Regions from separate parts of the Pseudoalteromonas sp. SCSIO 43095 genome, predicted to be linked through region 2. Evidence: predicted binding sites of a transcription regulator. Region 2 holds the regulator's gene; each other region holds the start of a gene.
What was found. The regulator sigma-54, encoded in region 2, starts transcription at its own class of promoters, with help from an activator protein. The targets are predictions, from matches to a motif close to GTTGGCACGNNNNTNGNNT.
Positions count from the first base shown of each region.

Region 1: the regulator sigma-54 is predicted to act here: its motif matches at 6,451-6,469, upstream of fliE (flagellar hook-basal body complex protein FliE).
Region 3: the regulator sigma-54 is predicted to act here: its motif matches at 4,084-4,102, upstream of dps (DNA starvation/stationary phase protection protein Dps).
Region 4: the regulator sigma-54 is predicted to act here: its motif matches at 6,216-6,234, upstream of LOC50_RS11920 (BON domain-containing protein).

Region 1 covers NZ_CP087995.1:662,573-670,884, forward strand. The annotation lists gene fliD (flagellar filament capping protein FliD) at 1-192, shown strand, start outside; gene LOC50_RS03080 (hypothetical protein) at 453-752, opposite strand; gene fliS (flagellar export chaperone FliS) at 759-1,160, opposite strand; gene LOC50_RS03090 (sigma-54 dependent transcriptional regulator) at 1,534-2,970, shown strand; gene LOC50_RS03095 (DNA-3-methyladenine glycosylase I) at 3,101-3,688, opposite strand; gene LOC50_RS03100 (sensor histidine kinase) at 3,818-4,930, shown strand; gene LOC50_RS03105 (sigma-54-dependent transcriptional regulator) at 4,927-6,351, shown strand; gene fliE (flagellar hook-basal body complex protein FliE) at 6,509-6,841, shown strand; gene fliF (flagellar basal-body MS-ring/collar protein FliF) at 6,862-8,312, shown strand, end outside.
Region 2 covers NZ_CP087995.1:264,025-272,336, forward strand. The annotation lists gene LOC50_RS01240 (SRPBCC family protein) at 1-105, opposite strand, end outside; gene LOC50_RS01245 (YgiQ family radical SAM protein) at 395-2,578, shown strand; gene mgtE (magnesium transporter) at 2,641-3,999, opposite strand; gene LOC50_RS01255 (HPr family phosphocarrier protein) at 4,139-4,411, opposite strand; gene rapZ (RNase adapter RapZ) at 4,430-5,272, opposite strand; gene ptsN (PTS IIA-like nitrogen regulatory protein PtsN) at 5,292-5,744, opposite strand; gene hpf (ribosome hibernation promoting factor) at 5,749-6,036, opposite strand; gene LOC50_RS01275 (RNA polymerase factor sigma-54) at 6,063-7,562, opposite strand; gene lptB (LPS export ABC transporter ATP-binding protein) at 7,897-8,312, opposite strand, start outside.
Region 3 covers NZ_CP087995.1:416,319-424,630, forward strand. The annotation lists partial or broken gene LOC50_RS17565 (IS4 family transposase) at 881-1,196, shown strand; gene LOC50_RS01940 (SulP family inorganic anion transporter) at 1,544-3,286, opposite strand; gene dps (DNA starvation/stationary phase protection protein Dps) at 3,473-3,997, opposite strand; gene corA (magnesium/cobalt transporter CorA) at 4,345-5,301, shown strand; gene LOC50_RS01955 (DUF2237 family protein) at 5,335-5,697, opposite strand; gene LOC50_RS01960 (CBS domain-containing protein) at 5,853-6,272, opposite strand; gene LOC50_RS01965 (DUF2189 domain-containing protein) at 6,445-7,224, opposite strand; gene LOC50_RS01970 (MFS transporter) at 7,458-8,312, shown strand, end outside.
Region 4 covers NZ_CP087995.1:2,527,229-2,535,540, forward strand. The annotation lists gene LOC50_RS11875 (LysE family translocator) at 1-63, opposite strand, end outside; gene LOC50_RS11880 (hypothetical protein) at 66-848, opposite strand; gene LOC50_RS11885 (CreA family protein) at 852-1,322, opposite strand; gene LOC50_RS11890 (TonB-dependent receptor) at 1,508-1,681, opposite strand; gene LOC50_RS11895 (hypothetical protein) at 1,694-2,287, opposite strand; gene LOC50_RS11900 (5-carboxymethyl-2-hydroxymuconate Delta-isomerase) at 2,480-2,809, shown strand; gene LOC50_RS11905 (methyl-accepting chemotaxis protein) at 2,895-4,772, opposite strand; tRNA gene LOC50_RS11910 (tRNA-Ile) at 5,033-5,109, opposite strand; gene LOC50_RS11915 (YqaE/Pmp3 family membrane protein) at 5,388-5,546, opposite strand; gene LOC50_RS11920 (BON domain-containing protein) at 5,611-6,180, opposite strand; gene LOC50_RS11925 (LiaF domain-containing protein) at 6,494-7,159, shown strand; partial or broken gene LOC50_RS11930 (VOC family protein) at 7,206-7,540, opposite strand; gene suhB (inositol-1-monophosphatase) at 7,777-8,312, shown strand, end outside.

The DNA.
Region 1 (8,312 bases), 400 kb from region 2:
AGTAAAGAAGGCCAGCTTCGCGGGATTGATGACGAACGAGTATCGTTTGCACGTAAAATGCAGTCGTTAGAGTCGCGCCTTTATGCGCAGTACAACAGCATGGATTTATTAGTAGCAGGCTTAAATTCAACCAGTAATTATCTTCAATCTCAGTTAGATAATATGCCAGGCGTAGTTAGAAAGTCTAAGTAGTTAAGGGTTAGGCTTTAGGGAATATATTAGTCTTTAGGCTAAGGCAAATACTGAGCTTGCGAAAAGGCAGTTTTTAGTTTTATAAGTGCGGTTTTATTTAATCACAACAATACCGCACTTTTTGCGTTAAACAGATTAAAACAGTGCAAAAAGGCTTTAAGTGATTTACTCACAAAGAGGTTAAGAGGGCGCTGCGCTTTAGAGAAGAGCAATGGGCAACACCCTCGTTTAATTTACTTCCTATTATGCTAACTGTCTTTTTAAGTGCTTTTGTAAGCGCTGATCGCTTTGTCTGATTTTTTATGCTTTAACAAGGCTTTAAACGAGTCGTCTTTATGGATATTAGCTTGAGTTAAAATAGCATTAATATGCGCTTGTGTTGCTATAAGTTCGTCACTACTTGGCTGCTCATTGCTTTCGCACCAGCTTTTTAAACACGTATTTAACGCTTCAAGCTGTAAAGCTGCCGCGTCAGCATCGTTGTTATTTACCAGTGTTTCAAGCTCGCAGAGCAATTGTTTAATTTGCTCTGCTGGCTGTTGGTCAGTTATTAAAGGCATAATAAATTAAACTGCAGGAGAGCGTTCGCTAGCAGGAATATTATCCCACCCTTCTTTTATTTCTTTCACTATGCTAGAAACTTCCATAATTGCTGCTGTATCGTTATTTAAGTTAGCTTTAGTTAGTGTACGCTGGCAATAGTCGTATAGCGCTAATAAGTTGTCTGAAATTTCTGAGCCTTGCTCAATGTCAAAATTAAGTGCGTCTTGTAATGCGCCAAAAAGTAAAATACAGGCTGAAATGTTTTCGCCCTTTTTTTTAATTTCTTTGCGTTCAATAAACCCTTTGGTTGCAGCTAAGCGCCCGATAATGTTACTAAAAATTAGGTTTATTTGTTCGTAAGGTGTCATTTCGCTAATACTGCTTGCACGAACTTGACCGTATTTTTTTATTGATGCATGTGCCATGAGAAGATCCTAAATTTTGATAACTAAAAATATTAATACAATGCCAGCAATTATAATGCCAAGCATTTATATATACTTACTTATCGGCATTTAAGACAGCAACTTAAGTAACTATTAGTGAATATTTTTATTATAAAGTGACTTTACATCTCTAATTTAAGTATTAAGCTTTGCGATTAACTTATTATGCGAATGTAGGGGGCCTTTACAACCTTAATACTTAATGGTTAATCCTTAAGTATTGTTGCTTTAATTAAAGTGTCTGTTTTTTGGCGTTAATGTCAAAAAATTGCCGCTATTACTTGCATCCAAATCCAACTGGCTTACAATTTGATTAATAAAACAAATTAGTGAAATAAATGGCTCGCTAAAGATGATCTTAATTTTAGATAATAATAACAATCGCTCTATTGGATTATATGCATCCCTTACTTTTATTGGTGAAGCGGTACAATTGCAAACTGAAGCTGACTTTGAACAGGCATGTAGCCACTATCAAAACAAAGAATGTATTGTGGTGTTAGGTGCTTTGCAGTCTTTAGATCACGAAAGTTTAATTAAACGATACCCAACATTTCCTTTTTTACTGATAGGTGAAACGCTTAAACCTTTGTTGAGTTTGGCTAATGTTGTTGGACTAATTTGTGAGCCATTTACTCATGAAGTTACTACCCAGTTACTACATGATTGTCAGCAATATCAGCGTATGCTCCCTCATGAGCATCAACACAATAAAGAAAAAAGTACCTTTGATGGCCTTGTAGGTGAAACCAAAGCGGTAAAAGATTTACGCTTTTTAATTACTCAAGTTGCTAAAACCGATGCTAACGTACTTATTTTAGGTGAGTCGGGCACGGGTAAAGAAGTAGTTGCCCGTAACGTACATTTGCTTTCTAAACGTAATAAAGGGCCTTTTGTTCCAGTAAACTGTGGGGCTATTCCTGCTGAGCTATTAGAAAGTGAACTATTTGGTCATGAAAAAGGCGCGTTTACTGGGGCTATTTCAGCACGAAAAGGCCGTTTTGAGTTAGCGCAAGGTGGCACGCTATTTTTAGATGAAATAGGGGATATGCCACTGCAAATGCAGGTTAAGTTACTGCGAGTGCTCCAAGAGCGTAGCTATGAGCGCGTTGGTGGTACCAAAGCGATCCAAGCTGATGTGCGTGTGATTGCTGCAACCCACCGTGACCTTGAAAGCATGATAGAAAAAGGCTCATTTAGAGAAGATTTATACTATCGCTTAAATGTTTTTCCTATTGAGAGCCCATCTCTTGCTCAACGCGCAGAAGACATACCATTACTACTTAAAGAGCTTATGCGCCGAGTAAATGAACAAAGCGGGGTTACGGCTAAGTTTACAGAGCGTGCTATTGATAGTTTAAAAGAACATGCTTGGCCGGGTAATATTCGTGAGCTGGCGAACCTTGTTGAACGCATGGTTATTATGTTTCCAGATAAGGTGGTGGATGTTCCTGACTTACCTAATAAATACCGCTACATTGAAGTTGAAGCCTATGAGCCACAGTACCCAGAAGAGCTGATGGAGCGTGATGCTTTTAATGATATTTTTAGTGGCGGATTTAGCGAAGATGAAATAGATCTAGAAGATGATTTTGTTCAAGCCGCACCTGGTTTATTGCCCGATGAAGGTATTGAGCTTAAAGAGTACTTAGCTGAGCTTGAAATTAACTTAATCACACAGGCATTAGAGCGCTTTGATTACGTTGTCGCCCGTGCTGCTGAAGTACTTGGTGTAAGACGAACCACTCTGGTCGAAAAAATGAAAAAATATAACTTGTCTAGGGATTAAGAGTAAGTGCCGATATTAGGTACCAGGTGTAAGGTGTTAGGTTAGAAAAACTAAACACCGTGTTTAATGCAAACTCAGCGCTATACTTGTCAGCGGGTTTACCTCGCGTCTCGTAACCCGAAACCCGCTCCTAGCCGAGTTTTTTAACTTCTTCTTTTCTAAAACAATTATTACTATGATCGTTAACCATACCGCACGCCTGCATGTAGGCATACACTGTGGTTGGGCCTAAAAACTTAAAACCGCGCTTTTTTAAATCTTTTGCAAATAACGTTGATGCTTCAGTAACTGCAGGGTAATCCGCAAGCGTCTCTAAATCGTTTACCTGAGGTTTATTGCCAACAAACCGCCACTGGTAATCACTAAAGCTGCCAAACTCTTTTTGAATAGCTATGAAGCACTTTGCATTATTAATTGCTGCGGCTATTTTTAAGCGGTTGCGAACAATTCCCTCATTTTGCATTAATGTTTCTAGGTCCTGCTCAGTAAAGGCCGCTACTTTATTTACATCAAAGTTTGCAAAGGCGTTTTTATAATTAGCGCGCTTTTTTAATATGGTGTACCAACTTAACCCTGCTTGTGCCGATTCTAAGGTTAAACACTCAAAAAGTAGGTGATCGTCATACACAGGTACGCCCCATTCATGGTCATGGTAATCCACGTAGTCTGGTTTTGAAGTATCTAACCATGGACAGCGATACTGAGCTTCTTCTTTCATACTTATTCCTTAGCGCGTCATTTTTACGACACGTATTTTAATTGTTTAAGTTGTTGATATTATAAGGAAATAATTTTGGTACATATTGTGCATTAGCCAGTGTATCTACATTATTTTAGAGAGTTGATTATGGCCCTTGCAAGTGTGCTAAAACCTCAGTTTATTTCTGCTAATCAGTATAACCCATGTTTACTGCAAGAGGAGTATGTTGGTGAGTTGAGTGATTTGCGTCAACAAGCAAGTTGGCTCTCTCATCTAGTTGATACCATGCCTGCGGGCGTAATTGTACTCGATGGTAAAGGAATGATCGCTAAGGCAAACCAAATAGCTATCGATATGCTCGGCGAGCCATTAGAAGGTGAGAAGTGGTTTAGCGTTATTCAGCGCTCATTTCGTCCTCATCAAGATGATGGTCATGAAGTGTCGTTAAAAGATGGACGCTTAATAAAGCTCGATATTACTGCACTTGCGCCAGAGCCTGGGCAACTTATATTAATGACCGATTTAACCGAAACCCGACGCTTACAAAAGCGAGTCGCGCATATGCAGCGTTTAAGTGCGTTAGGTAAAATGGTGGCATCTTTGGCCCATCAAGTACGCACACCGTTATCAGCGGCTATGTTGTATGCCGCAAATTTAGGCTCAAAACGCTTACCCGAAGCGTCTCGCGGCAGTTTTCATACTAAATTAATGTCACGTTTAAAAGATTTAGAAACCCAAGTAAACGACATGCTGTTATTTGCTAAAAGTGGTGATCAGCAAGTTGTTGAGCAAGTGTCGATGCAACAGCTACTAAGTGAAGTTAAAGCCGGTGCCGATGCTATGGTAGCGCTCAATGATAGCGAATTAAATGTGAGCTTACCTGAACCCGATATTGAAATTATGGGTAACAAAACAGCATTGGCAAGCGCAATTCAAAACCTAATTCATAATAGTATTCAAGTCATTGGCAGTGGTGCACAAGTACATCTTAGTGCTTTGCGTGATACGCAAGACCCTGATTATGTCCGCATTAGTGTTAGTGATAACGGCCCTGGGCTTGATTTAGCTCAAAGTGAAAAAATATTTGAACCCTTTTATACCACTAAAAGCCAAGGTACTGGTTTAGGACTTGCCGTTGTAAGTTCAGTGGCCAGTGCACATCAGGGACGTGTTGAAGCAAACAACAACCCACAAGGGGGAGCAATTTTTAGTATGTTGCTACCTATTAGTGTCACATCTAAATTAGGGGAGTCACAATGAGTAACACTATTTTAGTTGTAGAAGATGACGCCGGACTTCGTGAAGCATTAATTGATACGCTTGAAATGTCAGGTATAGCCTGTATGGCCGCCAATAGTGCTGAGCAAGCCATGTTGCTACTAAAAAAAGAAGTATTTTCATTGGTGGTCAGTGATGTACAAATGGGCGCAATGAGCGGCCTAGATTTATTACGTAGTATTAAATTAAATTACCCTGATTTACCCGTACTAATGATGACGGCCTATGCCACTATTGATGATGCTGTAGAGGCTATGCGTTTAGGCGCGATTGATTATATGGCTAAGCCATTTTCACCAGAAGTGCTATTGAATATGGTGAGTCGTTACTTACCAGAAAAAGAAAAAGAAACAGACGGGCCCATTGTCGCCGACCCTAGTAGTATTCAATTACTCGAACTTGCAGGTAAAGTTGCTCGATCAGATGCCAGTGTGATGGTGCTTGGGCCAAGTGGCTCTGGTAAAGAAGTACTGGCGCGTTATATTCATGACAAATCAAAACGCTGTAATGAACCGTTTGTTGCGATTAACTGTGCTGCTATTCCTGAAAACATGCTTGAAGCTACTTTGTTTGGTTATGAGAAAGGCGCGTTTACAGGTGCTATTCAAGCTTGTCCTGGTAAGTTTGAACAAGCACAGGGCGGTACTATTTTACTTGATGAAATTACCGAGATGGATTTAGGCTTACAAGCCAAATTACTGCGGGTATTGCAAGAGCGTGAAGTTGAGCGTTTAGGTGGTCGTAAAACCATTGCACTGGATGTACGTGTGCTTGCCACAAGTAACCGAGAGTTAAAAGAAGCAGTTGCTGATAACCAGTTCCGCGAAGATTTATACTATCGACTCAATGTTTTCCCACTGCTGTGGCGACCACTGTGTGAGCGCCCAGGTGACATTATTGTGTTGGCTAAACATTTGATTGAACGTCACTTAAGTAAAAGCAAAGAGCCAATGGCGTATTTAGATAGCAGTGCAGAGCAAAAACTGCTTAGCCATAGTTGGCCCGGTAACGTACGCGAACTAGATAACGTTATTCAGCGAGCATTAATTTTACGCAGTGGAAATAGTATTGATGAGCATGCTATTTTTATCGAAAATCTAGCCCCAACGCATTTTGTGGCTGAAACTAAAGCTGACTTTGAGCCTGTAAAAAGTAGTCTCAGTAACGCTTATTATGATGAAAAAGCAGCGTCTGCAGATGAGCAAAAAAATGATTTGTTAGCCATCGATACCGGCAGTTACAAAGATGAGCTTAAAGATAAAGAACATCGTATTATTTTAGAAACCTTGGCACGCTGCCAAGGAAAACGCAAAGAGGTCGCCGAAACCTTAGGTATTAGCCCGCGTACTTTGCGTTACAAATTAGCGCAAATGCGCGATTTAGGTATTTCCCTCCCAGCATAACCCCCATAAGCCCTAAGTTCAATCACTTGAATTTAGGGCTGTCAAAACTCTGACTGCTTAATTATTTTACTTAAAGCGTTGTTTTAATTGGTTTTAATTTTTGGCATGTTTTGTGCTTTATTCTCTTTAAGAGTTTACTGCATTATCAGAGACAATTATGAAAATTCAAAACAGTGCTTTATTTCAAGAAATGCAATCAATGGCTGCAGAGGCCACACGTAGTAATCAAGTTAATAACTTGCCAACGCAAGTGCAATCAACCTCTACAGCACAGTTTGGTGACATGTTGAGTAATGCCCTTAATACAGTGCATGAACTTCAGCAAGACACAGGACAAAAAGTAAAAGCGGTAGAGAATGGCGACAGAAGCGTATCACTTGCTGAGGCTATGATTGCTTCGCAAAAGTCTTCTGTGGCATTTGAAGCTACGGTACAGGTTCGTAATAAGCTTGTTGAATCTTATAAAGAAATTATGAACATGCCTGTTTAACTAGGTAGTGGAGAATTATTGTGGCGCAATCTAATCAATCTACAGATCTGGCACTTGCTGATGGCATGATGGAGCAAAGTGAAAACGAAGATCAACAAGAGCAAAAATCAGGCTATTTCAGTGCCCTTGGCGGTGTTGATGTTTTACGTCAAATTACCCTGATTGTTGCATTAGCTATTTGTTTAGCCATTGCTATTTTCGTTATTATTTGGGCTCGTCAGCCAGATATGCGCCCTTTAGGTAAAATGCAAACTGAAGAGTTAATAGAAACACTCGACTTTTTAGATGCACAAAAAATTGACTACCAACTTGATGGCAATGTGGTCTCGGTGGATGAAACTGAATATCAAAATATCAAGTTATTGATGACCCGTGAAGGTTTAGATCAAGGGCCTACATCAGGTAGCGACATTATTATGCAAGACATGGGGTTTGGGGTAAGCCAACGTTTAGAACGTGAGCGCCTTAAACATGGCCGTGAGCAACAACTTGCCCGTACTATAGAAGAGCTAAATAATGTTACTCGCGCCAAAGTATTGTTAGCGATTCCCAAAGAAAATGTATTTGCCCGTAGAGAGAAAAAACCCTCTGCGACTGTTGTACTTACTCTTAAACGCGGTCGCTCTCTAGATGCCGAAGAAGTTGACTCGGTTGTTGATATGATAGCTTCAGCAGTACAAGGGCTTGAGCCTTCGCGCGTTACTGTGACCGATCAAAATGGTCGTTTATTAAATTCAGGCTCGCAAACCTCTTTAGCTGCACGCTCACGTAAAGAATACGATATTGAACGTAAACGTGAGCAAGAATACCTAGAAAAAATCGACAGTATTTTGATCCCCGTGGTTGGATTAGGTAATTACACCGCACAAGTAGATTTAAGTATGGACTTTAGTGCGGTAGAAGAAACACAAAAACGTTACAACCCAGACTTACCTGCGGTAAGAAGTGAAACAACCTTTGAAGAAAATAATATTGGTGGCCTAGCGGTTGGTATTCCAGGCGCGCTGACTAATCAGCCACCAGTTAACTCAACTATTCCTGAAGATGCGATGGCGGGCGGTGCAGGCACTGCAACCTCACCGAGTAGAACTCACAAAGAAGCCACTCGTAACTATGAACTCGATACCACTATTTCACATAAGCGTCAGCAAACCGGTGTGATCCGCAGAATCAGTGTGTCTGTAGCGGTTGATTACCTGCCTACGGTGGGTGAAAATGGTGAAACAACTATGACGCCACGCTCGGTAGAAGCTTTGTCAAATATTCGTCGCTTGTTACAAGGTGGCGTAGGCTTTGATATGCAACGGGGTGATGCTCTTGAAGTAGTAACCGTACCATTTGTTCGTGAAGACTCAGCGCTTGATTTTGAATTGCCTTTATGGGAACAAGACTGGTTTATGAAAATGTTGCGCTTAGTGTTAGGTGCGCTGGTTATTATTGTACTGATATTAGCTGTTGTTAAACCTATGCT
Region 2 (8,312 bases):
GGGAGCGCGTGCGTTAATCTTTATACTTTTTTGCACATGATAATTTTGTGGTAACAATAATCCAACGATAACAAAAACCAAGAGTAAAATGATTGAAAACTGCATTATTTTTTTAAGTAGTTTAATAGGTATTCCTCATCTATTTTAATTTACAGCGTCTATCAATTATTAATTATTTAATAGTTTAACGAAGTCGCGGTTGCTTTTGATCTATTTTATCTACCTTGTATTATTTCAAAAGCAGACATTAGCCGTAATAAGTTTAGATGATTTATTAGTTTTAGTAATGCAATAAAGGTAAACAATTTTTAATCAGCGCTTTCATTTTGTGCTATATCAACGGGGATGTCGATAGGGTATAATTCGCGCCTTTTGTTATTGAACGGCCAATTTTATGAGCACATTAAAAGCTGATCGCGCCTTATTCTCATACCCCAAGTATTGGGCTGAGTGTTATGGCACAGCTCCATTTTTACCAACAACACGCGAAGAAATGGACGCGCTTGGCTGGGATAGCTGCGATATTATTATTATTAGCGGTGATGCTTATGTAGACCATCCTAGTTTTGGGATGGCCGTAATTGGCCGTGTGCTTGAAGCGCAGGGGTTCAGAGTGGGCATTATTGCTCAGCCTGACTGGAACTCTAAAGATGCCTTTATGGCATTGGGTAAGCCTAACTTATTTTTTGGTATTACAGCCGGTAATATGGACTCGATGATCAATCGTTACACCGCTGAAAAACGAATGCGCCACGATGATGCTTATACCCCGGGAAATGTTGGTGGTAAACGCCCCGATCGCGCCGTGATCATATACTCACAACGTTGTCGTGAAGCCTATAAAGATGTGCCGCTCGTGTTAGGGGGCATTGAAGCCAGCTTGCGTCGTATTGCTCATTATGACTATTGGCAAGAAAAAGTACGTCGTAGCGTATTATTTGACGCTAAAGGCGATATTTTAATTTATGGTAATGCCGAACGCCCGTTAGTTGAAGTAGCGCACCGTATCGCTGCGGGTGAAACCATAGATACCATACAGGATGTGAGAGGCACGGCGGTTATTCGTAAAGAGCCTTTACCCGGTTGGCGTGGCAGTGATTCAACAGCCATTGATAAAATTGGTAAAATAGACCCTATTCCTAATCCTTATGGTGCGGATGATGTGGGTTGTGCTAAATCAGAATTTAAGCAAGCGGGTATTGATTTAAAAGCCGAAGCTGCAAAACCAATTATCATCCAACCTGCGCGCCCTAAGCCATGGGAAAAAACTTACGTTAAGTTACCTGCTTTTGAGCAGGTTAGCGTTAATAAGCCTTTGTATGCGCATGCATCACGTATTTTGCACCAAGAAACCAACCCCGGTTGTGCAAGAGCGTTGTTTCAGCGTCATGGCGATCGCTCTATTTGGGTGAACCCGCCAGCTTATCCACTTGAAACCCAAGAAATGGATGATGTGTTTGGTTTACCGTATCAGCGTATACCACATCCAAGTTATGGCGACGCTAAAATTCCTGCTTACGATATGATTAAAACGTCGGTAAATATAATGCGCGGTTGTTTTGGCGGCTGTTCGTTTTGTTCCATTACCGAGCATGAAGGGCGAATAATTCAAAGCCGTTCTCAAGAATCAATTATTGAAGAAATTGAACAAATTAGAGATAAAGTGCCAGGCTTTACTGGGGTTATCTCTGATTTAGGTGGGCCAACTGCAAATATGTATAAACTGCGTTGTACCAGTAAAAAAGCAGAGAGTACGTGCCGTCGCTTGTCGTGTGTGTATCCTGATATTTGTAAGCATATGGATACCGATCACACACCCACTATCGACTTATATAAAAAGGCGCGTGAGGTTAAAGGGATCAAAAAGATCTTAATTGCTTCGGGCGTGCGTTATGACCTTGCAGTACGTGATCCTCGTTACGTTAAAGAGCTAGTAACCCATCATGTTGGTGGATATTTAAAAATAGCACCCGAGCACACAGAAGATGGCCCATTATCAAAAATGATGAAACCAGGTATGGGTGCCTACGATGAATTTAAAGCGCTATTTGATAAGTACTCTAAAGAAGCGGGTAAAAAGCAGTATTTAATTCCATACTTTATTTCTGCTCACCCAGGGACTAAAGATGAAGATATGGTAAACATGGCTTTATGGTTGAAATCGAATGATTTTAAGCTTGATCAGGTACAAAATTTTTACCCATCACCGATGGCTAATGCGACCACTATTTATCATACTGAAATGAACTCGCTTCGTAATATTAAAAATAATATTGAGCAAGTTGCTGTGCCTAAGGGCGCGCGTCAGCGTCGTTTGCATAAAGCAATTTTACGTTACCATGATCCTGCCGGTTGGCCAATGATCCGCGAAGCCCTGCGTAACATGGGCAAAGCCAAGCTTATTGGTAAAGGACCTAACTGTTTAGTGCCAGAAGAAGGGCGAGATGAAAGACAAACTAAAGGCGGTAAAGGTAACAAGGGCGGTCGCCCTGCACTTACTCGTCATACTGGGTTTAGTCAGTTTAAAAAAGCCAACACTAAACCTAAGGTTGGCGGTAATCGCCAGCGCGCAAGGTAAAGTAATTATCGGCTTAAACAAAAACACCGCGTATTGACGCGGTGTTTTTGTTTATAAAAAGATTAAATCAATAACCAAGTCGCAGTACCTAAGAAGGCAAATATACCAACAATATCAGTTACTGTGGTTAGTACCACACTGCCTGCAAGTGCTGGATCTATTTTCATTTTTTTAAGCAATAGTGGGATACTAGCACCCGCAATACCTGCTGCAACTAAATTCATAAACATAGCAAACGCTAAAACACCACCGAGTTTGAAATCCCATTGCCAAAGCGCAACGACACCGGCAATTAGGATAGACCAAACCATACCGTTAATCGCGCCGATAGCGAGTTCTTTTAATAATAAAAAACGTTGGTTAGTTTGGTTGATATGGCCCACCGCGATACCGCGAATAACCAAAGTTAAGGTTTGGCTGCCTGCAACCCCACCCATTGACGGAACAATACCATTGAGCACAGCAAGAATTGGTAATATAGCTAAGGTGTTTTCAAAAAAGCTCGCCACAATTGCAGCCAGCAATGCAGTTAGTAAGTTTACACCCAGCCAAATTGAGCGCTTTTTAGAGCTTTTTAACACAGGTGCAAAGGTATCTTCTTCATCATCTAAACCCGCTAAACCCAGTAAACTGTGCTCAGCGTCTTCACGAATAACATCAACGATATCATCAATGGTGATCCGCCCAAGCAAGTGTGCGTTGTCATCAACAACCGGTGCCGATATCCAGTTATGACGCTCAAACAATTGTGCAACTTCGCTCTCATCCATTGAAATAGGAATAGACTCACAGTCTTCATCCATTAACTCATGAACAATTTTTTCAGGGGGATTAGTTAATAAAGTACTCAGCGATAGGGCGCCTAAAAAGCAGTTATTTTCATCAACCACATATAAGTCATCTGTACCCTCAGGTAATTCGCCGCGTAAGCGAATATAACGTAGTACCACATCTAGAGTCACATCGGGGCGAATAGTAACGGTATCTATATTCATCAATGCGCCAGCAGAGCGCTCTTGATACGATAAAGCCTGCCTTGCACGTTCTCTATCTTGAATATCCATAGCGCTAACAACATCTTTATAAACAGTGTCAGGTAGGCTACGTAGTACTTCCCCTAAATCATCATGGCCCATGTCTTCGGTTGCAGCAGCAATGTGCTCGGGTGCCATTTGCGCAATAATGCCCAAACGTACATCTTCAGACAGCTCTTCAAGCACATCACCTTGTACATCAGGATCAACAAGCTGCCAGAGCATACGGCGAATTTTATGCGGGGATGATTCTAAAAGAAGTGCGGTATCACAAGGTGCCGTTTTTGCTAGCATGCGCCTAACTTGAACAAATTGACCACTATTTAGTGACTTAGTCACCTGTTTTAGTTGTTGTAGTGGAATATCTTGTTCTAAAGCTTCAGGCATTGGCATCCTTAATTAAATTTTATTACATGCTGGAAGGGTATAAATGCTATTCAATTTTAGTTTATCTTACTTTAATTGAGCAAACTACCTCAAGCACTATTAACCCAAGTTTAGGATGATGAGTTAATAATGAACTTTTTTATTCTTGCTCATTAAATCGTTGGTCGATGAGTTCACCTATTGCGCTAAGTGCAGGCTCAGCGTCGGGGCCTTCGCATACCACCTTAACTTCTTTGCCTTGGCTGCTTTCGAGTAACATAAGTGCCAGCACGCTATCGCCAGCGGCTTGTTTGTCATCTTGAAATAAAGTGATTGTGGCATCAAATTGCACAGAAAGCTGAGCTAATACTGTCGCCGCTCTAGCGTGTAATCCTAATTTGTTTTTTATTAAAAATGTATTTTCTAAGCGCATGACATGTTCTCGCAAGCTTTATTCTTGTTCTCGGTGGCGAATTTTTACATTGGGATGACTCATTGCAAAGCTTTCGCCAATGGTTTGCGCTAAATAAACAGAGCGGTGTTGCCCACCGGTGCAGCCAATTGCAATAGTTAAGTAGCTGCGATTATTTCGTTCTAAATGCGGCAGCCATGTTTGCACAAATGTTTGAATTTGCCATGTAAATTTTTGCACTATACTGTGACTTGCTAGGTAGTCTTTTACTGGTTGATCCAGCCCTGTAAGTAGCTTTAGTTCAGGCTCCCAATGCGGGTTTGGTAAAAAACGGGCATCGAATACGTAATCTGCTTCTTTAGGGAGGCCGTGTTTAAAACCAAATGACTCAAAGGTAATGATCAGTTGTTTATCTTTTTTTCCGAGTATTTTTTCACGAATAGACTCAGCAAGCTGATGCACACTTAAATCTGTGGTATCAATCATATAATCAGCACGATTAATCAATACATCAAGTAGTTGTTTTTCTTTTTTTATGGCTAAATCAAGCGGCAAAGAATCAATAGATAAAGGGTGAAGACGACGCGTTTCTGAAAAGCGTTTTATTAATGTTTGATCGTCACTGTCTAAATAAAATACCGTTGGTTTAGTAAAACCAGGTAAATATTCAATGATTTCATTAAACTGCTGTTGCTCTTTAGGTAGGTTACGTACATCAACACTCACAGCAATTTTATTATAACTGTCGGAAACACTGCGCACTAATGATGGTAATAAATTAAGAGGAATATTGTCTACACAATAATAACCTAAGTCTTCCACAACGCGTAACGCCACAGATTTACCTGACCCTGAGCGACCGCTTATAATTATTAATTCCATTTACCACCTTTCTTTATTACTACGATTGACTGACGATAACCTGATACAGTTCGCTATCCGATTTGGCGGCGCGTAACTGTTTACAAAATTCTTTATCATTGAGCTTTTCTGCTATCGTGGCTAAGGTTTTTAAATGCTGCTTATTGTCACCATCAGGTACAATTAAGGCAACAAAAATGTCGACCGGTCGGTTATCTATCGCATCAAAATTAATAGCCGTTTCGCTCACTAATATAAGTGCAAGAGGCTCTTGTACACCACTCATACGACCATGTGGAATTGCAATTCCTCGACCTATACCTGTACTTCCAAGCTTTTCTCTTGCAGTTAATGCATTAAGAATATCTTGTTGTGTTAAATAGGGCAGTTTATTGTGAGCCAATTCACTGATAAATTCTAAAATTCTTTTTTTACTATTAAAAAGGACCGCAGCTTTACTGCAGTCCTGACAGATAAGTGAGCTTAGTTTCATAGTGTTAGTGTCGAGCAAGTTTCTCTTTGTGTTTAATTACTTGACGATCTAGCTTGTCAATGAGCGAGTCTATAGCGGCATACATATCTTGATGCTCAGTAGAAGCAAAAATCTCAGCGCCACTAACATGAACGGTTGCTTCAGCTTTTTGGTTTAGTTTTTCTACATCGAGAATAACGTGCACATTCGTTATGTGATCAGTGTGCCTCTGTAACTTCGAAAATTTGCTATTTACGTAGTCTCTAAGCGAGTCGGTAATATCTACATGACGACCAGTTAAATTCAGTTGCATAAACATTTTCCTCTTTGTTGTACGCCTTAAATCAAACTTTTACGTTGATTAGACGGGGGAATAGCTAGAGATTCGCGATATTTTGCTATAGTTCTCCTCGCTACTTTAATTCCTTGCTCTGCCAATATATCTGCAATTTTACTATCACTCAATGGTTTAGCTGAGTTTTCTGCAGCGATTAATTTTTTAATTAATGCTCGTATTGCTGTTGATGAGCATTCGCCACCATTTTCAGTACTTACATGGCTTGAAAAGAAATATTTAAGCTCAAAAATGCCACGTGGTGTGTGCATGTATTTTTGCGTAGTAACACGTGAAATAGTCGACTCGTGCATTTCCACCATTTCAGCCACATCGTTAAGTACCATAGGCTTCATCGCCTCAGGACCATGTTCAAAAAAGGCCTGTTGTTGCTGCACAATACAGTTAGTTACTTTAAGCAGCGTGTCGTTTCTACTTTCTAAGCTTTTTATAAACCATTTAGCCTCTTGTAAGTGCGAGCGAATAAACTGGCTATCACCACTTGATTTAACCGTACGCGACATAGCTGCATATTGGCTATTTACTCTGATCTTAGGCATGCTATCTGGGTTTAGTTCAACCACCCAACGGCCTTTTACTTTTTTAACCGACACGTCAGGAATAACGTACTCAGACTCTTCTCTGACAATAGTGTCTGCCGGTTTTGGGCTGAGCGTATGAATCAACGTCATGATTTCTTTAAGCTCATCTTCTTTAAGCTTTGTTTTTTTCATCAACGTGCGATAGTCACGCGCAGCCAGTAAATCAATATGATCGGTTAAGATCATTTTTGTTTCGTTTAAAAAAGGTGTGTCTTTATCAAATTGATTTAGCTGAATACACAAGCACTCTTGTAAACTACGCGCGGCTATTCCCACTGGATCAAATAGTTGAATACGCTTTAGTACCGCTTCTATTTCGTCAAGTTCAACTTCATCTTCGGCGTCGTTTTCTTGGTTAAAGCTTTCTAATATTTCTTCACAGCTAAGGGTTAGAATCCCTGAGTCGTCCACAGCTTCTACAATTGCAATAGCTATCGCTTCATCGGTAGGGCTAAACGGCGTCAGTTGAAGTTGCCACATTAAATACTCATGCAGCGTTTCAGTCGAAGAGCCTTGATAAATAGATTCATCTTCTGGCATTGGGCCCGATGAAGAGGCAGGCGCAGCACTCATATATTCATCCCAAGTAACATCCATAGCCATATCATCGCTAATGGTGTCTTTGGTCATTGCTTCGCCGCTATCTTGCTCATACTCGCTAGGTTTATCGTCAGCTGAGGCACTTAGCGTTAAGTCATCGTTATCGGCTTTTTGTTCGTTTTTACCTGCAGTGTCTTCGCTGTAATCGTGTTCTTCAACTTCAAGCAAGGGGTTGCTATCGAGCGCTTCTTGAATTTCTTGCTGGAGATCCAATGTACTGAGTTGCAATAAGCGAATTGCTTGTTGCAATTGTGGAGTCATTGTAAGTTGCTGGCCCATGCGCAGCTGTAATGATTGCCTCATGTATCTCTAACAATCCTTTTAAATTACGGTCTGTTGACCTTTACGATTAAAATTTGTTCAAACTAGGGGCGGTTTAATTGCGGCGCGAGGTTTGTAACCTAGTGGGCTAAGTCAAAACCGAGCAACAAAGAGTAAATCGTCCCTAGGCAGAACCCGAAGGGCAGCGCCTGTTTGGCATTGATGCTGCGTTATCGCCTATTTATGGGGAAATACCACACCACATAGGCTCTGCCTTGCCTAAATACCAAACAGACTGCTGCAAATTCAACCTTGATAGGTCAACAGACCTAAGTATGATTAATCTTAGCAGATGCTTAGTGGAATAACACACATATTAGAGCTTGAACTGCTCGCCCAAATAAACATCGCGTACTGTTTTATCGTTTAATACGTATTCAGGAGTGCCTGATGCAATTAACTCCCCATGAGAAACTATGTAGGCTTTTTCACAAACATCAAGTGTTTCGCGCACGTTATGATCTGTAATAAGGACGCCAATGCCACGGTTTTTAAGATGCTCTATAATCTTTTTAATATCTAATACTGAGATAGGATCAACCCCCGCAAAGGGTTCGTCTAAAAGGATAAATTTAGGGTTTGCTGCAAGCGCGCGAGCAATTTCAACGCGGCGACGTTCACCACCTGATAAAGCCATACCTTGACTATCGCGGATATGCTGAATGCTAAATTCATCAAGTAAATTATTTAAAGTATCTTCGCGTTGTTGTTTATTTAATTCTTTACGTGTTT
Region 3 (8,312 bases), 150 kb from region 2:
TTGTATAAAGATGGGTTAAGTAAAGCGAAGCCTAACAAATCACAAATATGCTTATTTGCTCAAAAGCCAAGGGTATGTGTTATTTATTGTAGGCGCACAGCTTACTGGCGCGCGGGCGTAAACACGATTAGTGTTTTAGATTTTTGCCACGCGATAGCGTTAGTGCGTTTCGTTCTTATAGAATTTAGAACCTTATTCAAGGTTTTGTCGCGCAGGCGACAGCAGTCAAAGAGGGGGCGATTTTCAAATTGATTCTGCTGTAAGTAATTCATCCCTGAAGCTGGGTTACTGTCGGCATCCATGCCTCCACTTCTTCATATTGCGAAGCTGCGCTTCGGTTATTCGTCACCTCCCAGCGCACCCGAGCATCACGAATAATTAATTGATGTGAACGTAAACGGCAAAGATAGGCCATCCATGGCCTAGTTTCGCCTTATCGCGCATCCATGCGCGATATTACTCATCAGTTGCTTATTTTCAAGGCGTGATGACGGGGGTGGGGGTTAAACGTGAGGTTGGTGTTTGGTTTTGGCTAAATCCAAAGTTTATCAGTTAAAACGTTGCTAAAATTAGTACCTAATACGTCATCAATGCTGTAATTTACCTCTTGGTTTGTCGCTCTAACTACTTTACCGCCCTATGTATTAACATTACAGCTTGTAAGTTTTTACAAGGGTTGTCAGTGATCTGCACTGTCGGTACACAATTTAAAACTCAAGATACACCGAGCAACCGTCATTTTGGCTATGCTCAATCGACAACAAACTTCCCCTCAGTACTTGCTGTGACCTTGATGTTGACAAGAACGCATTTAATATCCGATCCAGCGTTTGGCCCCATTACCCAAAGTGAAATTCAAATTCCGACACCTAAAGGGGAAATAGAGCGAGGCTATGGTGAGCTCAAGCAGTATCAGCTATCAAATAAACCAGCATTACAGAGCTTGAAATAGGAAGGTATTTATCAAGAGCTCTTGGGTATTCTGACATCATATAATATCGTGAGACTTGAAATGGCAGAGATGGCTAAAGCCCATAAAGTTGAGCCATTACGCATCAGTTTTATTAACGTATTATATCTCATACAAGACGAGTTTTTATGGTGTTCAGGTCGAAAGCCCAGGGACAATCCCTAAAAAGCTAAAAGAACTACGTGAAAACGGTAAACGGCTAATATTACGGGAGAAAAGAAAGCGATAAGCTTATCCGCGAGCGGTGCTGGCAAAGACACAAAAATATCCGGTTAGATATAAACGAAAAAACACCACTCGTTCTTAAACGAGAGTTGTTATTTTCTAATAACGGCTTTTTTGTTGATGTTTATTTATAACTAAACTATGTATTTACTGCGCTGTATGATATTTGCATCTGGCTATTGTTTGTATTTTTAAGGTTTAGTATGTAGCAAGAAAAGGTAATAAGGCTACGCTTATTATTAAGTGTTGATTTATTAAAATGCTTGAACACTTTATTGTTTTTATCGAAATCAAAGAGTCATTCACAATAAATGACTCATCTAGTGTCGTTGAGGAAAAATAATAACCCTAATTATTACCTGCATTTATCTCTTCGGAGTTTTGCGATTGAAACATCGTAACCTCGTCGACATGCTGGCTGACGCTGTTTTTTTGTAAGGCAATGTATAAGTCTGAATGAATATAAATACCGTCTTTACCTGAGGCGATACCAGCGGTTTTAAACCAAGAAAGTAGCTGGCGTTTTCTTCCCGCTAGCTCTAATCGAATACCTCGTTTTTTAAATATCACATCTAGGTCTGCGAGCATGGCCATAACGCTTAAATCAAGATGAGTGAAGCAGGGCACAGCATCAATAATGACACATTGCGTGTCGTCTTTTTGTCTTGCATATTGCTCTAACAAGCGGCGTTTAAAATAACTGGCATTAAAATAGGTTAAAGGAGAATTAAAACGATATATAAAAACCCCTTGTACTGCTTTGGCTTTATCTGTTTCGTCTAAGCTTCTTACTACGCCTTTTATATCCACACCTAAAATGGTGTCTGATGGGCGCATAACAGTTCGAATAAATTGAAATAACCCTAGTAATACAGCAAGGGTAATTCCTGGTATAACACCAATAAACAGCACAGCAAAAAGTGTGGCTGAGGCTAAGTAAAATGCCTGCTTATCTTTAAATTTTAATTGCCAGACTGCCTTTAAATCAAGCAGGTGAACAGAGGCAATTATTAATACAATCCCGAGTGAAGCACTGGGAATAAACTCAAGCGGCGCCGTTAAAAAAAGAGCGATAACACCAATAATAGCGGCAGCTATAATCGAAACTAATTGGGTTTTTCCGCCAGAGTCGTCGTTTACGGCTGTGCGTGAGTCGGCACCACTAACGGCAAAGCCTTGTGATAATGCTGACGCTAAATTAGCGATGCCCAAGGCTCTAAATTCTTTATCGGCATCGATGTCGTAGCCATTCTTTGCTGCAAAGCTTCGCGCTGTTAGCATCATGCTGACAAAGCTAACTATGGCTAAGTTGAGTGCCGGTACAACAAGTTCTCGAATAATACCCACGTCAAATACTGGGGGGTTAAACACGGGCAAACCACCAGTTACTGTGCCTATGGTTTTTATTTCAAATTGCTCTAAATTAAAAAACCAAACGAATACCGCACCTAGTGCAATGGCAAACATAGAGGCTGGCCATGTAGGTTTTAAGCGCTTTAACACAAAGTAAACGCCGAGGGTAAATAAAGCCATTAATAAGGTGGGAATATGAGTTTGCGATAAATACGTAGGAACGCCACCTAAACGCTCAAGCAAATAGCGCTCATCAAAGGTAAAGCCAAATACTTTAGAAAACTGACCAACAATAATGGTAATAGCCACACCGTTTAGTAACCCCATTAAAATTGGTTTAGATAAAAAGTCGGCTAATACACCTAGCTTAAAGCGGCTGGCAATAAAGCACCAAAAACCGGTCATTGCGGTCATGGTGATCACTAATTGCCAATGTTTAAAGCTATCGCCTGCAGCAAGTGGAGTAACAACTGCAGCAATAACCGCACATGTTGCGGCATCAGGGCCAATAATAAGCTGTTTAGAGGTACCAAAAAGTGCATAAAGCATCATAGGTAATACGCAAGAATACAGGCCAACTGCAGCATTAACGCCTGTAAGTTGCGCATAAGCTATAGCAACAGGTAAAGCAACAGCTGCAACCGATAATGCCGCCCTCACATCATCAGCAAACCATTGACGTTGATAATTAAATAAGCTGTGTAAACCTGGCATAAAGCTATATAGACGCGACAACACTTCAAATTCCCTGCTAATAATTAGGAGTAGATAGTAAGTTCTCTTTAATAATAAGTATAGTAACTAAACGTGTTAGATGCGCTAAATAGGGGGGGATCTAGTGTATTAATAAGAGGAATGTAGTTTAAAAACAAAAAAGCCCAGCAAGTTACTGGGCTTTGTAAGTAAAAATGACTGCTTTAAAAATTAGCTATTCAATTGACCAGTTGATGATTCTATGTGGGCGCGAACAAACCACTGATATTGCTCAAGCTCTGCAAGTTGCGCAATGATCATATCTTCAGATACCGGATCAAGCTCAGCAAGTGATTCTATGGCTTTACGGTGATCACTGTTAACGCCGTTATATACTTTGTCTAACGCGGCTAAGTGTTCAGTTACTAAGCCTTTACCTATGGCGTAATCTTCCCATGTACGACGCTCAACAATCGATTTTGGTGTGCCAACTGGGACGCCGCCTAAAGTGGCAATACGTTCTGCTATGGTGTCAGTCATTTCACGGACGGTTTCTACTTGTGGGTCTAGCATTTCATGTACGCCAATAAAGTTTGGACCTACTACATTCCAATGAATATGTTTTAAAGTTAGCTGTAAATCAATTAGCGCTACCATGCGATTTTCTAGTACAGATATTGCTTTATTTGCTGATTCGTTTTTTACACCGGGAGCGGTAAATTCAGCGACTTTATTTGCATTATTACTGTTACTCATGATTCCTCCTACTATTTCAAAAATAGTGCTCGCTTTACTCTAGTGAGTATTTAAATTGCGATAACGAACACCTCTTGTATTTATCGAAGCAATGGGCATGCCGATTGAGCTTTTAACTTAACCAATTGAAATATATTGATTTAATTTTATTTAATAAAGTTTTAAGGAGTGTTTAGCTTAACGGGTATGAAAAATATGCACTTTTTTGTAAATTCTGCAAAACAGCAATACTTTAAAGTGTTAGCGAATAGCGTGCCCTTTATAGTGGTTATAATGAAGGTATTATCATTGTTGATTAATGTCCTGTTACATATACTCAACCCAAAGATTCATTAAAGGAGAAGTGTATGTTGAGGTTTTTTTCCATCGAGCAAGGAGTGATCAAAGAGTTAGCGCCTTTACCTGATACCCCTGTTGAAGTATCCATAAAGAATGCACATTGGATTGATACTATTAATCCAACACCGCAGGAGCAAAATGCGCTTGCAAAAACGCTCAATATAACCTTTCCAGATTCGGTAGATGTAGAAGAGATTGAAACGTCGTCTAGGTGCTTTATCGATAATGAAGGTTTACATGTGCATGCATTGTTTATGTCACCTAATGAAGGGCGATTTAATACTGTAACGGTAGCTTGTTTGTTGCAAAACAATTGCTTACTTACTATTCGTGATGAGGAATTGGCTGATTTTAGACTACTGCGCTTAAGAGCGCGCAAAGGTCAGGTGGCATGCGATACAGCAAAACAATTATTAATCACTTTATTTGATCAAAAAGTTGAAAACCACGCGGATATGCTCGAAGACATGCATCATCAATTAGAGAAGCTCAGTGCTTATGTACTTGAAGAAGATAACTCAGATTTAGAAGAGGCGGTTGGTCGCATAGCTCGCTTAGAAGATGCTAATGGTAAGGTGCGTTTATGTTTAATGGATACGCGACGCAATATTTCGTTTTTAATACGCCGTATAGGCGCGCAAAATGACGAGCGCGAATCTCTTCGAGAAATTGTACTCGATATAGAAACTTTAATGTCGCACTGTACCTTTTTGTTCGATAAGGTGAACTTTTTGATGGATTCAACACAAGGCTTTATTAATATTGAACAAAATCAAATTATTAAAACCTTTTCTATTGCCTCAGTGGTTTTCTTACCGCCTACAGTAGTGGCTAGTGTGTATGGTATGAATTTTAATATAATGCCTGAGCTACAATGGGAATGGGGTTATCCATTTGCAATTGGCATTATGTTGCTGTCGGGCTTTGCCCCTTATTTATTTTTTAAACATAAAGGGTGGTTATAATACTTTAATATTGCAAGCTGAGCGCTCAAATCATTACCCGGTATATTGATGTGCTTTTAATACTTCAAGGGGAATAATATCTAGCGCTTTTTGGTTTGTTGCTTCAAGTACAACAAGAGGAGCAACATTTGCAGCAATGGCATGATACCAACGAATCGCACATAAGCACCACTTATCGCCAGCTTTTAAGCCCGCAAAATTATACAAAGGATTAGGGCTAATTAAATCGTTACCTTGCGCCTTAGAAAACTGCAAAAATTCGTCGGTCATAATGGCGCATACACTGTGATTGCCAAAGTCTGAATCTGGTACATAGCAAAATCCCTCACGGGTATAGCCACCGTTGCCACAGCAAAGTTGTAAGCGAGTTCCTAGTACATTTAACTGATTAGCCATATGAAAACTTACCTTGTAATAACCATTAAAAGCAGGGTGTTTACCATAACAGGCTGTTAGTGACTTAGCTATCTATGCTGTTAATTTTTATATCTGTTAAGTGAGTAAAAACTGTATTTGGCAAAGCTAAATACAGTTTCATTAAAGAAGAGTATTTACGAGAGCAGTGCTGCAGCTAAACGTACAAAATCAGAAGACGTTAAAATACCTACTAGCTGGCCTTGCTCGCTAACAACGGGCATGCAACCGTGGCGATTATCTACAAAAAACTTAACCACATCTGATAGCGGCTGCTCTGGGGTTACACTTATAAAATCACTCACCATAATATCTTCTACTTTTGTGAGTTTTTCTTTGCGTTGTAATGCATTAGCACCAAATGTTGCCATGATACCCATGACTTTGGCGACCATTATTTTTTGTGTGAGCATACCGACAAATGCGCCGTCTTCGTCAATAACAGGAATATGGCGAACGTTTTTTTCTTTCATTAAATTATGTGCGTCATGCAAAGTGCTTTTTACGTTCACTGAAAATGGGTTCGGTGTCATTAAGTCTTTAACGTTTTGACTCATGTTTATTCCTTTATATTATCTGTAGTGTATCAGCTTATATTAGCGCTATTTTTAAGCTTTGCACCTTATTGAGATCAAGGTTTTTACGGATTTTATAAACTGAGGGAGAAGAGGCAACACTTAATTAAATGCCAAAAAGCATTTAATTAAGTGATAAAACTACAGGTAAATGTTATTCATAACCACGTGGTGTTTTTGTTTTAATAACAGCAATGTATCCATGCCAACTAGCGTAACTAAGTAGTGGCATAATAATAATAAATCCAGCGGCACCTGCAGCAAAGCCAAGCGCTACCAGTACAAATATACAAATTGACCACACTACCATGGCTGCAAAGTTTTCTTTAACTGCGTGGATTGAAGAAACGACTGCGGTCATAATATCAACGCGTCTTTCCATCATAATTTGCGGCGTAAATGCAGAAATTGAAAACACACTGACCAGCAAAATCCCACCGATAATGCTGCCTATAGTTAAAAACGCAGAAAGTTCTTCAAAGGTGGGGTTTACATGGCTTGGGTACAATGCATGTACAATTGCAGCTAGGCGCATCCAAATAATCATAATTACCATAAGTAATACCGCAAAACCCCATTCACCTACAGGGTTACGAAACATTGATTTTAATGAATGGCTTAATGTAGGTTTATGGCCTTTCTCTAGTTCCCAGGCTACATCGTATAAGCCAACGGCGAATACCGGACCGATCAAAGCAAAAGCAACGGTTGCAGGTAAAATAGCTAAGTGGCTGTCGGTAAGTACAATAGAGTAAACAATCGCTACCGGAATAAGCGTGAAGATTAAACCGTAAATTAAACTCAACATGGGCGCGCGCGCCATATCTTTAAACGCTAACGAAAGCCAATGAAAAGCGGCAAATGTATTTACTTTGTTGCACTCTAAACAACGTGCGAATTTAGTGTCTTTGTCTATTGTGTTTGTAGTTGGCATAAAGATGCTCCTTTTTTAGTCACCTTTTAGGTTTAGAACATAGATGTTTTATTTACAACTCATAAACAACTTATACGATTGATTTAGTCGCATTGTTCATTAGTTAGTCATTTTTGTTGGGTTAGCTATTTTGTTTATTTAAATATATGTTTGAGCACGTACTTAAAAAGTGGGTTCGTATTTCTTTTCCACAGTGCTAATCTAAGTTCTGAAGCTAATTTTAAGAGACCGTAATGAAGGAAAATAAACAACAATTTCAAGGAGCTTTACTGGGTAGTAAACGGTTTTTACCTCTGTTTGTGACGCAGTTTTTCTCAGCTTTAAATGACAATGTTTATAAGCAATCAATCCTACTTATTTTAATTTTTCAAGCTGCTACGGTAGCTGATGGTGCCTTTTATTCTAATCTGGCGGCAGGATTATTTATTTTACCGTTTTTTCTATTTTCAGGCATGGCTGGGCAAATTGCAGAAAAGTTGGAAAAATCAAAACTAATCAGCATCGTAAAGTTTTGCGAAATTCCAATAATGCTGGTGGGCGTGGTATCTATTTTAACCGAGCAGGTTTGGTTAATGTTAGGTACTGTGTTTTTAATGGGTTTACAAAGCACTTTTTTTGGGCCATTAAAATACTCAATTTTACCGCAGCATGTCGCTCCTCATGAATTAACCAAAGCTAATGGGTTAGTTGAATCTGGCACCTTTGTGGCTATTTTATTGGGCACGGTATTTGGCACTTATTATATAACCCAAGCTGCAGGCCCTGTTTATATCAGTATCGCGATAGTGAGCCTGGCGGTTATTGGTTATTTGAGTAGTCGTTTTATACCAAAAAGTGCTGCGAATGATGCTAATTTAAAGGTATCGCTTAACCCTATTTCCTCGACCAAAAGTGTATTTAATGCGCTTAACGCACAAACCGAGTCAGTGGGTAAGTCAGTATTAGGGATCAGCTGGTTTTGGCTTATTGGTGCGGTGATATTAACGGCGCTCCCTAATTACGTAAAACATGTAATGGGAGGCGATGAGTTGGTTGTGACGGCTGCTTTAGTGGTGTTTTCGTTGAGTATTGCATTAGGATCTTTATTG
Region 4 (8,312 bases), 790 kb from region 2:
AGGGCTTGCCACCGCAAAAAAATGAGCCACTGCAATTAATAAAAATTCATCGATATAGTTCATGCTTAACTGGCTTGCTCTGGCGAAATAGCCTGTAATAATGGGTTAGCCGATTGATTAATCAAGGCTTTTATTTCTTTTTGCGCTTTTTTAAATTGGCCTCGTAAATGCGGTTTTAAATGTTTTTTGGAGTGTTTATCTTGCTTAAAGTAGCTCACTAACGCATGCATAAATACGGTATGCGTTTCACTGAGCGTCGCTTCGCGATTTGCATACGGGTTATAACATGAGCCACAGCCACCTTTAAACTGGTACACGGTATTGCTCATCATTACCCCAAAGCCTAAAAAACACGCTAAAGCATCAGTGGCTTGCGGTAAATACTCTTTACCACCTGGGGGTAATACCCCTACGTGATGAATTAATATGGTGGCAAGCGTACCGGCAAAACTCGCCACTAAATCTTGCGGTTGATTAATTTGATTAGGGTTAAACGACACATTAATAGTATGACTGGCTGGTACTATTAAATGACACTCTTCGCCACGTAAATGCTGACTAAATTCAAAGTGTGGAAACACCTGTGGTTGTAATTGTTGCGGTGCAACCAAGGTTACTGGCCATTCATTCATACCAGCGTATTGCTTAACACGCGCAAACACTTTGCTGGCCATTTCCTCAATACTTGAAACCGAGTCAGGAAAAAACTCAACCGTTGGTAAAATAACTTGGCTGTGTTTGGTAAAAAAATCCAAATCAAAGTTTTCTGCTGCCCAAATAAAGGTATCAATCAGCCATTGTTGTTCTTGTTCTGCCAATAAGGGCTTTGATTTAAATAGAGCTAACATAAACTACTCTTGCCCCTTCGCCCATTGCCATGCTTGTGTATTGTATAAAGGCACCGTAGAGAGCGCATGATGATGACTGCCCGTAGACTCTTTCGTTGAGTATGATAAATATAATAATGTATGTGTTTTAGCATCATAAATACGGCGCACTTTTAATGACTTAAACAAAATACTCTTAGATGATTTAAACACGACTTCACCGGATTTACTGCGGTCGATAGACTGTAATTGGTCTGGCGTTATTGGCCCCGTTTGACGACAGGCAATCGACATATCTGAGGGGTCTGAAAAATCTAAATTCGCCTCAATATGGCTAATATGACAGGTTACACCGGTCACTAGCGGGTCTTGCTGTGAATTAACCACCACATCTTTAGTGGTAAATAGCCCAAGACTTACTGAAGCAACATCATCAGAGCACCCTGCAAGCCCTGCTAAGCATACAATTAAACCACCCATTTTGAGATACTTCATAGCAAGTCCTTCGTTCATATTAAAAATTAAGTTACGCCTTATACTAAACGCTTTCACCGCGATAAAACAAATTTTATCCACCAACTCAATACTGTAATGGTTTAAAGGGTATCTCGCAGCAAGATACACAATAAAAAAGGCGCGCCCGAGGGAGTGCCTTTGCAAACAAATACAGCTAAAGGTTATTAAAAGCTATATTGTGCACCTAGATAAACATAACGACCGGCACCGCCGCCGTAGCCACTATAAAAGTTACCACGACCACTTGGGTAAAATGCCCCTTTGTCGTCAAATACATTGTTAATACCGCCAAATACACGTAAGTCACTTTTATCAGTCAGTGCCAGAGTGTAAGACACTGATAAACTATGCTATAAAAATGAGCCATAATCTTGATACGCAAGTGGCTCTGGGTTTGCAATACAACCGGCATCGCCCGCAGCACAGCGCTCATCGTTTGCAGCAACATACTCAAGGTAGTCTTTCTCATCTTCTTGGCTTGCTTTAAACGCGCCTACGTAATTTGTACGCCAGCGGATAAGTAAATCATCCATTTTCCATACAATCGACATAGCGGCTTTATCTTTTGAGCGCCCATAACCTGCATACTGTGAAGTAACACTGTTACCATCTAACCCTTTATAGGTTTGCGAGTTTTCAATAATGTGATTGTAATAAAGCTTAAATAACAAGTTGCCATAGCTGCCGATGTCATATTTGTAAGTTGCAACGACATCGTAACCGCGCGCAGTTAACTCATCCAAGTTATGTTCACGCTGTAGAGTTTTTACAATGTTACCTTCGTCGTTACGGGTAATATCGCTACAGTATTCGTTATCACTGCCCCACGCAGCCTCTGAGTCATAACATTCGCGCATGATGTTTTCGTTACTTATTTCATAAATTGCAATTACAAATACCAACTGGCTTGTGTGCACTTCGTATAAGTCACCACAAATTGACATAAAACGTATCAACCAAAAATTTTTGCCATAATAAATCTAAAATTAAACACGCTACAGGTCTTGTAATTGCTTAAATGAGTTTATTGCTAAAAATATGTTCTAGTCTCATTTTAAAAATTAAGCGTTATGGGGTTAGCGTGTACAAACCCGTTTGGTATAATTAAATAAACCAATCTAAAGAGGATACGTTAAATGCCACACATTATTATTGAACACTCAGAAGATCTGCCTTTACTACCTCAAGTTCTTGTGGAAAAAATCCATACAACAACGTTTGAAAGTGGCTTATTTGATTTAGAAACAATAAAGACTCGCGCTATTGCTTATCAGCATTATCAGTTAGGTGTGGGTAAAGAAGGGTTTATTCATATTGCGGTGCATATTATGGCTGGGCGTTCCATTGAGCAAAAGCAACTACTAAGTGAGCAATTACTAGCCTGCTTGCAAACGTATTGCAGAGCCTCTGACAGTTTAAGCGTAAATATTTACGAAATGGATCACGAGATTTACCGTAAAAACTAACCGCCATTACAACATCATAGTTATAGGCGAGAGCACTATAACTATGATGATTTCCTCGCTCAACCGATTTTTAATTAAATCGTGTTTAAAGCGTAAACTTACCCAGTAAATCCCTTAAAATATTCCATTCTTTATTTAAACCATTACAAAGCTGCTCTGACTTTTTCATATTTTCTTTGGTTTGCTCTGCCGAATCGGAAATCATCACAATATTTTGGCTAATTTCTGAGGTCGCTAGTGTTTGCTCTCGCGTTGCAGTAGCCACTGAGTTGTTTAACTCGCTTAGTATTACAATTTCCTGTGAAATACCATTTAATGTATGGCCGGTTTCTTTTAAGCGCTCGGCATTTTCTAGGGTGTTTTTGCTGCCCAATTCAATCGCTGTTACCGTGCTTGAAGCTTTAGCATTTAACGAATCAATCATCTCATTAATTTGCTCTGTAGACTCCGCGGTACGTTGCGCAAGCGTTCTTACTTCGTCAGCAACTACCGCAAAGCCACGGCCCTGCTCACCCGCTCTAGCAGCCTCAATAGCCGCATTTAACGCCAATAAATTAGTTTGCTCGGAAATCCCTTTAATTACATCCAATACATGAGAGATTGATTTAATCTCTGTCGAGAGTTCTAACACCGAGGCCACAGAGTTGGCCATTGACGCTTCCAGTTGTTCCATTTGTTTAATCGTGCTTTGCACAAACTCAACCCCTTTGTGCGTCGTTTCTTCGGTTTTAGTAGCAATATCTGCTGCATTACTGGCACTACCAGAAATATCCTGAACCGTAACCTCCATCTCATTAACGGCTGCCGCCACCGCTTGCGTACTCGATGATTGCACTTCAGCTAAATTTGCCGCACCTTGCACTTGCTCAAGCACATCTTGGGAAATACCTTTAACATGAATTGCCGACTCAGAAACCTGTTTGAACATATAATGTAACTGCTCTAAAAACAGATTAAACTTAACCGCTAAGTCTGAAATTTCATTATTATCATCAGTAGGGAGTCGCGCTGTTAAATCGCCATCTTTTTCTGTTAACGCATTCACTGCTGCAGTAATGTTTTCGATTGGCCTAAATATTTGCCCTACCAACACGCGTGCTGACGCTAAACCTACAAGCGCAATAATTACACCAAAAATGATATTAGTATTAATAGCACTATTAATTGCGCCATATAATTGCTCTTGGGGAATTTCAGCAACTAGATGCCAACCCAATGAGTTTACAGGCGTACTTGATACAGCATAGTCATCACCATCAATTACTTTACTTTGAATTGCCCCATTTTTAATCGGCGCCAAGTCAACAGATTGCCCTATTTTAGTTTTATTACCATGCAGCATAATCTCGCCACTACCAGAGACCAAATAAACAATGCCGCCCTCACCTATCCTATATTCACTTATGAGATCCACCATAGAATCGAGCGAACGCCCAATCCCAGCAATTCCTTGTCGTTGCCCATCAAGCTCAATGGCATAATTAATAAATACCATCACCTCAGAGCTGCCTTTATCTATGTCGAGCGCTACTTCAAATGATCTATCCGATGCTAAAAAAGCATCAAACCAAGTATCACTACTGTCTATTTGCCTAGAAATACCTTCATCGGTGTAATAGTTACGGGAGTTTTTAGAAATAATATATGCGTTACTGGCTTGGTTTTTATCTTTTATATGTTTGAGGTAATCAATAAATTTACCTCGGCTTTGCGCATCTTCATTATTATTCATCCATTGCTGCACAAATAAGTTTTGCGCTATTTCTTTGCCTACAACAATAGGTGTAGAAAGTTCCAGCTCTATTTGGCTTTTAACTTCACTAAGCGCAGTCGGTAAATCTACTTTTGCTAGTTTTTCTTCTGTATTTGAGCGAATACTATTGGAAAAGATGAGAGTAGATATTGCTAAAGGAGCAGCAACAGCCAGAATAAGGCTGAGGTATACTTTTCGTTTTAATAACATAGAACACCTAAGGAATAACTAAGCAGTATTTTATATACTGCACACAATTAACAGTAGCGACATTAAAGAGCATAAAGTAAAGATTTTTATAATAAAACCCCATAACACTTTAATAGTAGATTCAACTGTGTTTATTGCAATGTATTCAATAGAATTAATACAGAAATCAGTGCACTGGTGAAAAATACGATAGAAATAACAAAAGCGAATTTTATAAACTAAGAAAATGAGTTTTTATGTACTTGGAAAGCGTGTAAAAGTGGTGGCCCCTCCCAGACTCGAACTGGGGACCTAACGATTATGAGTCGTGTGCTCTAACCAACTGAGCTAAGGGGCCATTTTTGTATAACTGTAAGCAGTTAATTTTTTGAAGCGTTTAGCCACAGAGCGACTAAAGCGGGTTGCAGTATAAAAAGTTTTTAGGGGCTTGTCACTAGCAAAAAGCTTTATTTTAACAATCAAAGGGCTAACTGCTCAAATAGTAAGCTTTTAGGTTTATTGATGGTGACGTTGAGGAAACGAACTCATTAAATAATAGTATTCTGAGTAACTAATACACATACCTTACGATGGCAATTAGCAACTCAGTATTAAATGTATTACTGCGATAGGGTGTTATTTTTTGGCGATAATATAAATCGCATGAATTAATCCAGGGAAATAGCCGAGTAAGGTTAGCAAAATATTTAACCAAAAATGCATCCCTAGTCCTACCTGTAAAAACACACCCAGTGGTGGTAATAAAATAGAAAAAATAATTCTAATGATATCCATAATTTAATCCTTATAATGTTAGCAAAACAAAAAGCCCAGCAGGGCTGGGCTTTAGTATAGTGTATTATTCTGCAATAACAGTTAATTCATCCACTACCTTGCGAACATCTTCAGCGTTTTTAGCAATTTCCATCGCTAATTGCTTTTCAGCATCAGACTCAACTGTACCTTTTAGAGTTACCACACCATTATCGGTATCAACATCAATGTCTGTACCACCTACTTCAGAATCAAATAAGTAACGTGTTGTAATCACTGTAGTGATTTTAGCATCTGTTAAATCACTTTCAGTGTCGTTACCCATCATTTTAGAATCATGCTTCTTCATGTCGGTGTTTTTTACCACAGTTAGACTGTTTTCAACGTCAGTTACACCATCTAGGCTTAGCACGAGTTCTTCAGCAAGCTCTTTATCTAATTCGCTGTTTACTTTACCTGTTAGCATTACCTTGCCGTTTTTTACGTCCGTGTTGATATCAAAGTTATTTAGATTGGTGTTCATAAGCAATACTGTTTCTGCTTTCCCATCAATCCAAGCATCTTTGCTTTCATTTTCCCAACTGCTTGCCTGAGCGCCCATTGCGGTTGTTCCTAATACTAGGGCTGCAATCATAGACTTATTAAATGTTTTCATAATCGTTCTCCTTTTGATTAAAGACACTTAAGCTAATGCGAGCATCGGGCCAACATTTTTTAACCTTTAATTTCAATAGGTTATTTTAAAATAGTAGATATTGGCTTAAACCTACTAAGTAAACATTTACAGACTATTGCGTAAAAGTTTCTCGAATAGCGAAACTTACTAAATAATTGTATATTTGGTTAATCTGTCGTTAATATAATAAAGAATCAAAAACCAAAAATCATAAACCACTGAATTTAAACAATTTAATATTTGGTATAAGGCTTGCTTTGAAATAACCAGCAACCATAAAAGGATAATTTAAATGTCTGTTAAAATTGAAGACCGCCCTATTGAGCAAGTTCGTGAGCAAGTGATTGATCAGCTCATTTATAACTACAGCCATGGTGTTATTTCTGTAGAAGCATTTGAAAGGCGCTTAGACGACGCCATGGCAGCGAGTGACAATAAAGCACTTATGGATCTCGTTGAAGATTTAACCTTAAATACTGACCAGCAATATAAGGCGCAAAAGCACTCTCAATTTGCACCTAATTATAGCGCGCAGCATGAGACTGATGAAGAGCCACTTACATTAAGAAGCATTCTTGGTTCGAGTGAACGAAGCGGCCAATGGGTAGTTCCTCAAAACATTCACATAGAAAACTACATGGGGTCAGTCAATCTTGATTTTACGGATGCTATTTTTACCCACCAACATGTCACTATTCACGTTAATTGTTATTTTGGCAGCGAAGAAATATATGTACCAGAGCACGTTAATGTAGTTTCTAAAATGTTTTGTATTTTAGGCAGTTTTGAAAATAAAACAGTGTCACTAAATAAGCGCCAAGGGCCAACGATTCACATTGAAGGAAAAACTGTTTTAGGCTCTGTGGAAGTTAAAGTTAAACGCACTATTAAAGAAAAATTTATTAACTTTGCAAATGATCTAAAAACTCAACTTGGCATGAATGGTAAACATTATTAAATATGCTAAACATTGAATGAAGCCATAATAGTTGGCTTCATTCATATTATAAGTCGTTATTTCGTTCACTAGGTACATCACTCATGTACTCTACAAACTCAACCTCAAACCCTGCAGGGTCAATATAATAAAATTTTTTTCTAAATGGATTTACAGCACCTTCTTTACTTATTGCAAAGCCCGCATGTTTTAGGCGCGCTATTACTGCATTTAAGTTATTGGTTACATAGGCAAAGTGTGCCAAACCAACTTGATGTCCTGATAGGTCGCAGTTTCCCCTTCCCCCACACTTCTAATTGACCAATAGGGAAACGCTGCTTGGTAAAACTTAAGCATGGCGTTTATGTCACTAACAACTAAATTTACGTGTTCTAATTTCATAACTTTCTTCCTATTAATTGAATATAGAACATCATAAAACCTCAAGTTAACTTTAGGTAAAGCGCTAATTTACAAATTTATTGCCTGTTTTCGTTCCAATAAATATATTGAAAGATCATGCCTGTACAAAAAACACTCACAAGTATTTAGGCTTTATGGTTTACTTTATGGCAAAAACCGCTAAAATACGCCGGCTTAAATATATAAACGTTCTTTTACAACCCAAAGGTAATACCATGCATCCAATGTTAAACATTGCGGTTCGCGCTGCGCGTAACGCAGGCAAGCTTATTCTTCGTGCAAGTGAAGACTTATCAAAAGTTGAAGTGCAACAAAAAGGCACTAATGATTTAGTTACGAACATTGATAAAGAAGCCGAAGCCGTAATTCGTGACACTATTTTACGTTCTTACCCTGATCACTGCATCGTTGGTGAAGAGTTAGGCGAACACAAAGGTAAGGATGCTGATTACCAATGGATTGTTGACCCACTTGATGGCACAACTAACTTCATCAAGGGTATCCCTCATTTCGCAGTATCTATTGCACTTAAAGTTAAAGGTCGTTTAGACCAAGCCGTAATTTACGATCCAATTCGAGGCGAACTTTTCACCGCTTCTCGTGGTCAAGGCGCACAGTTAAATAGCAAACGTTTACGTGTATCTAAAACGGTTGAACTTGCAGGTTCTATTCTTGCAACAGGTTTCCCTTTCAAACAAAAACACCACTTAGATGCCTATTCTGAAGCGTTTAAAGCATTATTCGTACATAC